Regions from separate parts of the Blautia sp. LMAG:36 genome, predicted to be linked through region 3. Evidence: riboswitches for the same ligand, from Rfam matches in the RefSeq annotation. Region 3 holds a riboswitch; each other region holds the start of a gene.
What was found. A riboswitch is a leader RNA that binds a small molecule or an ion and turns the genes downstream of it on or off. The one in region 3 is predicted to bind cobalamin.
Positions count from the first base shown of each region.

Region 1: linked by a shared signal. The riboswitch ahead of CCC17_RS01450 (cysteine-rich small domain-containing protein) and the one ahead of nikB (nickel ABC transporter permease) in region 3 are both predicted to bind cobalamin.
Region 2: linked by a shared signal. The riboswitch ahead of CCC17_RS01385 (sirohydrochlorin cobaltochelatase) and the one ahead of nikB (nickel ABC transporter permease) in region 3 are both predicted to bind cobalamin.
Region 4: linked by a shared signal. The riboswitch ahead of CCC17_RS00820 (ABC transporter substrate-binding protein) and the one ahead of nikB (nickel ABC transporter permease) in region 3 are both predicted to bind cobalamin.

Region 1 is NZ_NALB01000003.1:270,756-272,962, forward strand. It holds gene CCC17_RS01445 (C40 family peptidase) at 1-236, shown strand, start outside; cobalamin riboswitch at 468-637, shown strand; gene CCC17_RS01450 (cysteine-rich small domain-containing protein) at 906-1,193, shown strand; gene CCC17_RS01455 (phosphatase) at 1,300-2,016, opposite strand.
Region 2 is NZ_NALB01000003.1:253,956-256,162, reverse strand. It holds gene CCC17_RS01385 (sirohydrochlorin cobaltochelatase) at 1-881, opposite strand, end outside; cobalamin riboswitch at 1,044-1,218, opposite strand; gene CCC17_RS01380 (NAD(P)/FAD-dependent oxidoreductase) at 1,538-2,207, opposite strand, start outside.
Region 3 is NZ_NALB01000010.1:287,604-289,810, reverse strand. It holds gene nikC (nickel transporter permease) at 1-151, opposite strand, end outside; gene nikB (nickel ABC transporter permease) at 152-1,090, opposite strand; cobalamin riboswitch at 1,275-1,463, opposite strand; gene CCC17_RS13815 (M14 family metallopeptidase) at 1,748-2,207, opposite strand, start outside.
Region 4 is NZ_NALB01000003.1:128,454-130,660, reverse strand. It holds gene CCC17_RS00820 (ABC transporter substrate-binding protein) at 1-807, opposite strand, end outside; cobalamin riboswitch at 911-1,206, opposite strand; gene pcrA (DNA helicase PcrA) at 1,305-2,207, opposite strand, start outside.

The sequences.
Region 1 (2,207 bases), on a different contig from region 3:
GTGTCTATGCGAACTTCGGAGTCAGCCTTCCGAGAACCTCCTATGAGCAGCAGAATGCAGGTACAGAAGTATCCTACGCAGATGCACAGCCGGGAGATCTGATCTGCTATGGCGGACACGTGGCTATTTACATGGGTAATGGCCAGATCGTTCATGCATCGAACTCTCAGGACGGGATCAAGATCAGCAATGATGCTACATACAGAACAATTGTATCTGTAAGACGTCTTGTATAATAAGAACGTACAACAGAAAATAAAAATACAGCAGCCCGACAGCAGTTTGTCGGGCTGTTTTTGACGTCGGAAAAAATATTGAAAACCCATGGAACGGAGTGAACAGCAACAAAATATGCTCAAAAATGTATAAATATTGAAAACAGTATTGACATATAATTAACAGGATGTTATTATAATGTCAGTATAATTCCATATTGAACATAGCAAGTGCTGAGGATAGCTGACAGTTATATATTGATTATCAGAAGTCCACAGAAAAGGGAATCAGGTGTGAAACCTGAGCGATCCGGTCACTGTAACGGAGGAGCGAATCTCATAGTCCATTGTACGTATGTATGAGAAGGAGAGAGGAGTCATGATCCCGGAGCCAGGAAACCTGCTTGTTATGGCGAGGTTAAACTTCCGTGTAAAGTGTAACAACCATTTCAGGGACTCCGCACCCCTGGGACGTTGTCTACTTTTTTACGAGAGTAGGCATTTTTTTATGGAATGCGCCTGTTCATATGAATTATACATGATTAAATGGCAGGCGATACTACTCCGGATACATTCGTTCCCTCCGCGCACTCATGAACGGATTATATTTCTACCCCGGGGTGGCATCGCTACCTCTTTTTTTATAGGAAAAAATTATGTGTGGTTATGTCAGGAGAGGAGAAAAGAGCCATGGAGAAACCATACTGGGAAGGCAAAGAATACTCTTACTTCAGCCACAAAAACTGTGAATATTTTCCGTGCCATAAAGGAGCAGATCCGGAGAACTTCAATTGTCTGTTCTGCTATTGTCCTTTATATGCACTGGGAGATAAATGTGGTGGTAATTTCCGCTTTACGGAAAGCGGGATCAAAGACTGCACCGAATGCAAGCTTCCTCACAGAAAAGAAAATTTTGGATATGTTACAGGTAAATATAGCGAGCTTGCGGAAATTGTACGAAAGCAGCGGGAAAAATAAAAAACAGGCCAGTTCAGATACAGGAAAATGTATATTCCTGTGTTTGAACTGGCCTGTTTTGTTTTAGGGGACAATATCTGTTATCTGTCGGAAAAGATACAGAAGATCATTCTCTGGTTTGGAGAAAAACCTTGAGTCTGGGAATCTGGTTGTTGAGGATCAGCTGTTCCGGAAACATGGCCTGATGAACAAACTCAGCAGCACAGGTAAAATCTCCGATATGCTCCGGGCCATGGCTGTCACTGGAAAGAAGCAGCGGCAGATCATATTTGCGGCAGCATCGAAGGATCTCGAAACAGTTTTCTCTTGTGTCGCCACGATAGCCATAAGGTGCAAGAGAAGCTTCGTTGATCTCAAAGATCGTGCCGGTTTCCCTGGCAGCCCTTGCAAGCGCATCATAATTAACCGGGTAATGAGTGTTATCACTATGTCCGAGGATCTTTACACAGGGGTTTTTCATTACATTGATAAAAGCTTCTGTGTTTTCGGCTCTGGTACCGCAACGGTAATTCCAGGCATGCATGCTGGCAATGGCGTAATCAAGTTTACATAATAATTCCTGATCTAAATCTACCGTTCCGCTGCGATCAAGGATATTCAGTTCAATTCCGTAGAGTAATTCTACACCGAAATGTTTTTTGGGAGAATAGGTAAGGCTGCGGAAATAGGAGGAAGTTCCGGCTGCCAGAGTGCCGGGACCGTGATCAGTGATCCCGAGAAGCCGGAGACCTTTCTCGGCAGCTGCGCGTGCCATGTTTGTGATGGTACATTCCGTGCCGTGACCACTGGCGATGGAGTGGGTATGCATATCAGAAAGATACATAAAAATACACCTCTTTTACTGTTTGAGAACATGTGACAGAGCGGAATACGAATGTCCGCTTTGCATAAATTTTTTCTGAAAAACAAAGGAATTCCTATATAAATCCAAGTATGGCAGAGCAGAAAAACAAAGTCAATAGAGAAAAACATAAAAATACAAAAAACAAATAAAATCAACAGGGCGCAACCGAT
Region 2 (2,207 bases), on a different contig from region 3:
GTAACGTTAGCTGTATGAGATGTTCCATGTCCCATGAATACGAATGCTGTGCCAGCCTCAGCTGCTGCATCCATGCTGTCAAATCCGGCCTCTTTGCAAGCCGTATCTGTGATCGCCTGAGCAACGGCTTTCTTGTCATCATTGATCACAGTTGCATCGTCTCCAACCTCACCGAGCATTGGCTCTGCGATAGCTACAGACTCGAATTTATCTTTATAGCCATTGATCGCTTCTGTCATCTCATCGTACTCAGCACCATGCATCAGATGGGTAGGCTGTACAACCAGATTCTTAACACCATTCTCTACTGCACGGTCAAGAGCCTGCTGCATGTTATCGATCACTTCATCATCTCTTGCCTCTACATGGTTGATGATGATCTGTGCTGTAAATGCTCTTCTTACAGACCAGTCCGGATAAGCTTCTGCAAGAGCATCCTCGATTCCCTTGACATCCTCTGCACGGCTGTCATTGAAGGAAGTACCAAAGCTTACAACAAGAAGTTCATTCTCACCGATCTCATCCTGGTTACGCGGATCGTCCTTGGAAGCATCTCCTGTGTCACGTCCGAAATAATCCGGATCTGCATTCTCACCCTCTACCAGTTCTTTCTGAGCATCTGTCAGAGCATCCCATGCTTCTTTGGCTGCCTTGCAGTCCTCATCTGTTGTGTCGTTTCTTTCCTGTACATAGATCTTGTCGATCAGAGCTGCTACATTATCTGCTGCTTCCTGATCTGCATCAGAAGCCTCTGTGGTATCAGCTGCCTCAGCGTTCTCTTCTGTAGCAGAATCCTCTGCTGCCATTGCTGTTGTAGCCGCACCCATAGAGCATGTCATGGAAACTGCGAGCATCAGAGCTAACATTGTTTTTCTTTTCATTTCTCATTGTCCTCTTTTCATGTATTTCCAGAATACTGATATGTACAAAAAAGCAGCAGCTCTCTGCGGCCGCCTGCTCACACATGATTCTCTGCGCAATACAAATACATAAAAAGAAGTTCTGTATTGTTATGGAGAATACCGATTCGTAAACCGCGAATCCCTGAATCTCACAATAAGGCAGTTCTCCTGACTTGGTTCCACGCTGCTTTCCCTTCCCGGTCTCCCAGTGGTTATAAAAGCAACTCCCCTTTCACAGTGACGGTATCGTTCCGGATTCTCACCGGATTCTCTTTTGCACATCCGACTGGATGCAACCTTATCATTATAACATTTGCACATATTTTCTTTTACCTGGTTATCTAACTTTTACCACAAACTCATAAATTTGTCAAGATTGATGTCAGACGATTCACGGTTTTCTGTGATCTTCGCTCACCAAAAACACCTCGCGAAATATTACCAGTGAACAGTAACCGGTTTTCTCCCTGTATCTGTCAGTTATTATCAGAATACTTTCTCCAATATTCATGCACATCCTGCATAAAAAACAGCCCCTTTCTGTCATCACCCTGATATCAGAAAAGGACTGTCTTACACTGGATATTCGCAATCCGCTTCGCTACTTGCTCATAACAGATAAACTGCTTTGCAGTTTATCTGTTAAAATACTCCTGCTCCAGGTATCTGGCTACGTAGACTCCGCTGGCAGATGCATGGGACAGAGAATGGGTCACGCCGCTGCAGTCTCCGATAACAAAGAGACCCTTGTGGCAGGTTTCCAGATTTTCGTCGATCTCAACCTCCATGTTGTAGAATTTAACCTCCACGCCATAAAGCAAAGTATCGTCATCCGCGGTTCCCGGTGCGATCTTATCCAGAGCATAGATCATCTCGATGATGCCATCCAGGATACGTTTCGGCATAACAAGACTTAAATCTCCCGGTGTCGCAGAAAGTGTAGGTGTTACGAAACTTTCCTCAATACGGGCTTTTGTGCTTCGTCTTCCGCGGATCAGATCTCCAAACCGCTGTACCATAACACCACCGCCAAGCATATTGGAAAGTCTTGCAATGCTCTCACCGTATCCGTTGCTGTCATGGAACGGCTCTGAGAAATGCTTGGATACCAGAAGGGCAAAGTTTGTATTGTTGGTATGCTTTGCCGGATCTTCGTAGCTGTGACCGTTTACTGTGATGATACCGTTGGTATTTTCATTCACGACAACACCTCGCGGGTTCATGCAGAAGGTACGGACCATATCCTCAAACTTCTCAGTTCTGTAAACAATCTTGCTCTCATAAAGCTCATCTGTCAGACGGCTG
Region 3 (2,207 bases):
GCTCCTGCAGAGATTCGGTCATAACTGCATCCAGTGGATCATATGGTGAGAGCTGCGGCGCAAAGATCGCAATTCCGATCACCACGAGACCCAGAATGAAGAAAAGAGTGAACTGTTTATTTTCTTTGAATGTTCGTAATACCTTTTTCAATTATCTATCCTCCTTAAGTCTTGGATCGAGATAAGTATAGGACAGATCCACAAGCAGGTTGATGCACATGTACAGGATCGCGATCCAGAGTACATAGCCCTGTACAAGAGGATAGTCACGACAGGAAATCGCCTTTACTGCCATATTTCCCATTCCAGGCCAGTTGTAAATGATCTCTACAACTGCAGTACCTCCCAGAAGACTTCCAAGGGAAAGTCCCAGCAGCGTTACCAGCGGAAGCATAACATTAGGAAGAACGTGTTTCCAGAGAATGACGCTTTCCTTGATTCCACGCATTCTTGCACCTGTGACATAATCCTGGTGAAGTTCCTCCAGTACTGCACTTCTTACCTGTCTGGTATATTTTGCAGACATAGCAAGTGCAAGAGTCAGCGCCGGGAGGATCATGGATTTAAAATCCGTACTGCCTCCTGCAACATTGATCCAGCGAAGCTGAACACCAAAGATGCTGAGAAGGATCAGGCCCAGCCAGAAGCTTGGAACAGATACTCCCACAAAGGTAATTCCTCTCACAAAATAATCCGGGAATTTGTTCTGATATACAGCGGCCAGGATTCCAAGCGGTATGGAAATAATGACCATCATCAGAAGTGCCAGCAACGACATCCTCAGCGTCGGCCAGAAACAGGATACCAGTTTATCTGTTACCGGCATTTTGAAAGAATAGGACTGTCCCATATCTCCTGTAACAACACCCTTCAGCCAGGAACCATACTGCACGAGAAAGGGCTGATCAAGGCCAAGCTCATGTCTTGTCTGTTCCAGAAGCTCTGGTGTAGGAAGATTACCACACTCTGTCAGCATGATCTCCGCAGGATCACCAGGTGACAGGTAGGTCAGTCCAAATGTGAAAAAGCTGATTCCAAATAATACAATGATGATCTGGAGAAATCTTTTTCCTACTTGTTTCTTTGTCACGTTTTACTCCTTTCCTCATTTGATGCGATTTTAACATTGCCGTTTTAATTGAGTTAGATAAAAGAAACTATTGGATTCTTAATATGCAGAATATGCATGGAATTTTAGAAAATTTGCACGAAAAAAGCCCGTGACGAAATACGGGCATACAAAATAAATATGCTTCCTATCTTCCGTAAGAATCATTTTAAAACAATTGCAAGCAGGTCTCCTGACTTAGGATCCTTACCCTCAGACACCTTCCCGGTCTATTTCTCACGCACTCGACCAGTGGTACTTTGTCTGAGGATTCCCCCTTACAGTGACGGGATCGTACCGGATTTACACCGGTTTCCCTATTAATCCTCTCAGAACTTACAACGGCTGATGTGAAAATCAGCAAATGCTGTTAAATTACTGCAACATTATATGATAAAACTATAGTTTATGTCTATGGAAAAATGTTATATTTTTAGAAAACTCATAAATTTTGTTAAAGATGCTTGAATTGTATATATCCCCCATGGGGGATATGACAATTGGATTTATCTGATCTGCTAAAAAAACACGGATTTTACCTCGCTATTTTTACAAATAGAATAGCAAATGGTAAAACCCGGTTTTCTTACTGTTTCAATATGATTTCAGACAGAAGCGTTCTGAAAAGGTTGTTTACTATCAGGTCAGAGTCTCCGTGATCGCTGCATATGCGATCATTGGTCCGTCTTCAATAATGTTCAGACTGGCTGTTTGATAAAGTACGACTCCGTTTTCAGTTGCAATAGATGTGTAAAGTAAATTCCCATAGTAATCTCTCAGTTCACCCAGTTCTTCCCCCTTAAAAAAGTATTCTCCAGGCTTCTTGGACGGATACCAGCATCCGGTATACGGCGCATATTCATAGACTACATTTTCAAGAAGCATCTGACGGTAATGCTTCAGACCATGACACGCCTTTCCCTGGAGATGAAAAACAAGGTGACGGACGTCTCTTTTATCCTGTTCTACTTCCTCCCAGGTCCAGTAGCTGTGTCCGCCTCTTTCGATAAGAATACTTGGAATTCCAAGAGAAGAAGCATAATTGTAGGCGCCACCTGTGGCAGTTGTGGAACGGACCACATATTTTACGCCGATATGC
Region 4 (2,207 bases), on a different contig from region 3:
AGTTGCGCCTAACTGTGTTACCATATCTCCGCCAAGGCTCTTTACGCCATAGTTTGTGATGTCATCTCCAAGAGGCTCCAATACCATTACGCTTGGTTTGTCTTTTACATCTGCAGTTGCAGTAAGAGTTTTGTCGATCACTGCTTTTGCATCATCAACGATAGCCTGTGCTTTGTCCTGTACATCGAAGATCTTTCCGATATTTAAGATATCTGTGAATTCATTTTCCAGTGTTCTGTCGCCGTCCGGACGAGTATTGGTGTTGTAGTAGGTGTTGCAGCCTTTGTCGATCCAGTCTGTTACATTTCCCAGATTCTTATCAGAGAAAAGAGAGCTCCAGGATAAGATCATGTCCGGCTCCAGCATTGTTACAGTTTCAAGGGATGGGGTAAATTCGTCAAGATAATTTGTTTTTGAGAATGCTTCTTTGAGATCTTCCGGAACTTCATTATCAAGACCTGCGGTAGCTACCAGGTGGTCTTCCAGACCAAGTGCGAGCATAGTCTCAATGCTTCCCTGATATACAGCAAGGACTTTTTCCGGTGCTTTTTCATAAGTGGTTTCGATTTCGTTTCCATCGTAATCATAGGTTGTGATGGTCAGATGATATTCTGTCTTGGTTGCCTCTGCGGAAGAATCTTCGGTGTCTGCAGACTCTGTACTGTCTTCTGCTGCCGGCTGGTTGTCTTCCTTGATGGTCTCGGAGTCTGCTCTCTCTGCGGCATAAACAGCCGGAGCTGCTGATACGGTCATTGCCGCTGCCATTACCATTGCCATGATTCTTGTGGATACATACTTGTTTTTCATTTCATTTCCTCTCTTTTCGCCTGTTTTATCTCCTGTTGCCTATGGGTAACCGAAAAGATGGGGCTTCATAAAATCTGCACGGAACACTTTGTACGGAAGCTCCCACTTACATACTGTCAAGCAGGTTTCCTGACTTACAGACTCAGAAAAAACTCCGCAAAATAAAAACTGATACACCATTCATCTTTTAGCCGATCATGAATGATATATCAGAATTTTCTCCAGAATCTCTCTGACATCGGGATTTCGCCTTCTCACATGAGTTTCTGCAATGGCATGTGAAATCCCTTCTTCTGTATACAGTGGCCGCAACCGCTCAGGCTTTTTACCCGATTCCCTCTCACAGTATCCGGCAGCATATGTGCCGGTGATACTGTCCACTTCACAGCAATTCAATTACGCTGATACTGATTCTAACATACCGGTTTTCCAATTACAACCTTGAGGCCGGATTTTTACAGTTTTTTGCAGAAATAGTCTGCCCGGAGAGATCCCTCTCAGATCTTTTTCAGCTTGGCAAAACCGGCGAACATTTTTTTCACGCCGACTTTGTCAAAGTCTACCGTCACTTCGTAGTCTCTGCCGCCGTCTGCGATATTTTTTACGATACCGACTCCGAATTTCACATGACGGACCGTGTCTCCCTCACCATAGTCCAGGCTGTCCGCCTTCTTCACTGTGAAATCTTTTTTCTGCAGGGTGCTCTTTGCCTGGAAATTCATTTTCATCTGGGCATAGGCGCTTTTCGGAGATACGATATCATCTACTCTGGGCTTTTTCTCCTGAATGGTATGTCCAAGATCTACCAGCTCCCGTGGAACCTCCCTTACAAAACGTGACACACGGTTATACTGAGTCTCCCCACGGATCATCCGCTGTTTTGCACAGGTTAAAGTCAGTTCCTTCATGGCACGGGTGATCCCCACATAACAGAGCCTTCGCTCCTCCTCGATATCCGACGGATCACCGGACCAGATGGAAGCATATCCCGGAAAAACACCGTCCTCCATTCCCACGATAAATACATTTGGGAACTCCAGTCCCTTGGCACTGTGAAGAGTCATCAGCAGCACATAATCCTGATCCGGATCAACAGAATCGATATCTGCCACCAGTGCGATCTCCTCCAGAAATGCAGAAAGTGTTGCCGGCTGTCCGGCCTCCTCCATGGCTTCCTGGAAGGATTCTGTCTTGGAGATCAGCTCATCGATATTTTCGATCCTCGCCTGAGCCTCCTCCGTTTTCTCTGCCTCCAGTTCCTTCACATAACCGGTAAGTTCAATGACCTCTTCCAGGGTTTCACGGACTGTATAGGCCTCTGCCTTACTTTTCAGTCCCTGGATAAAGGATACAAAATCATTGATCTTTCCTGCTGCCCTGCCAATGGACGGTACTTCCTC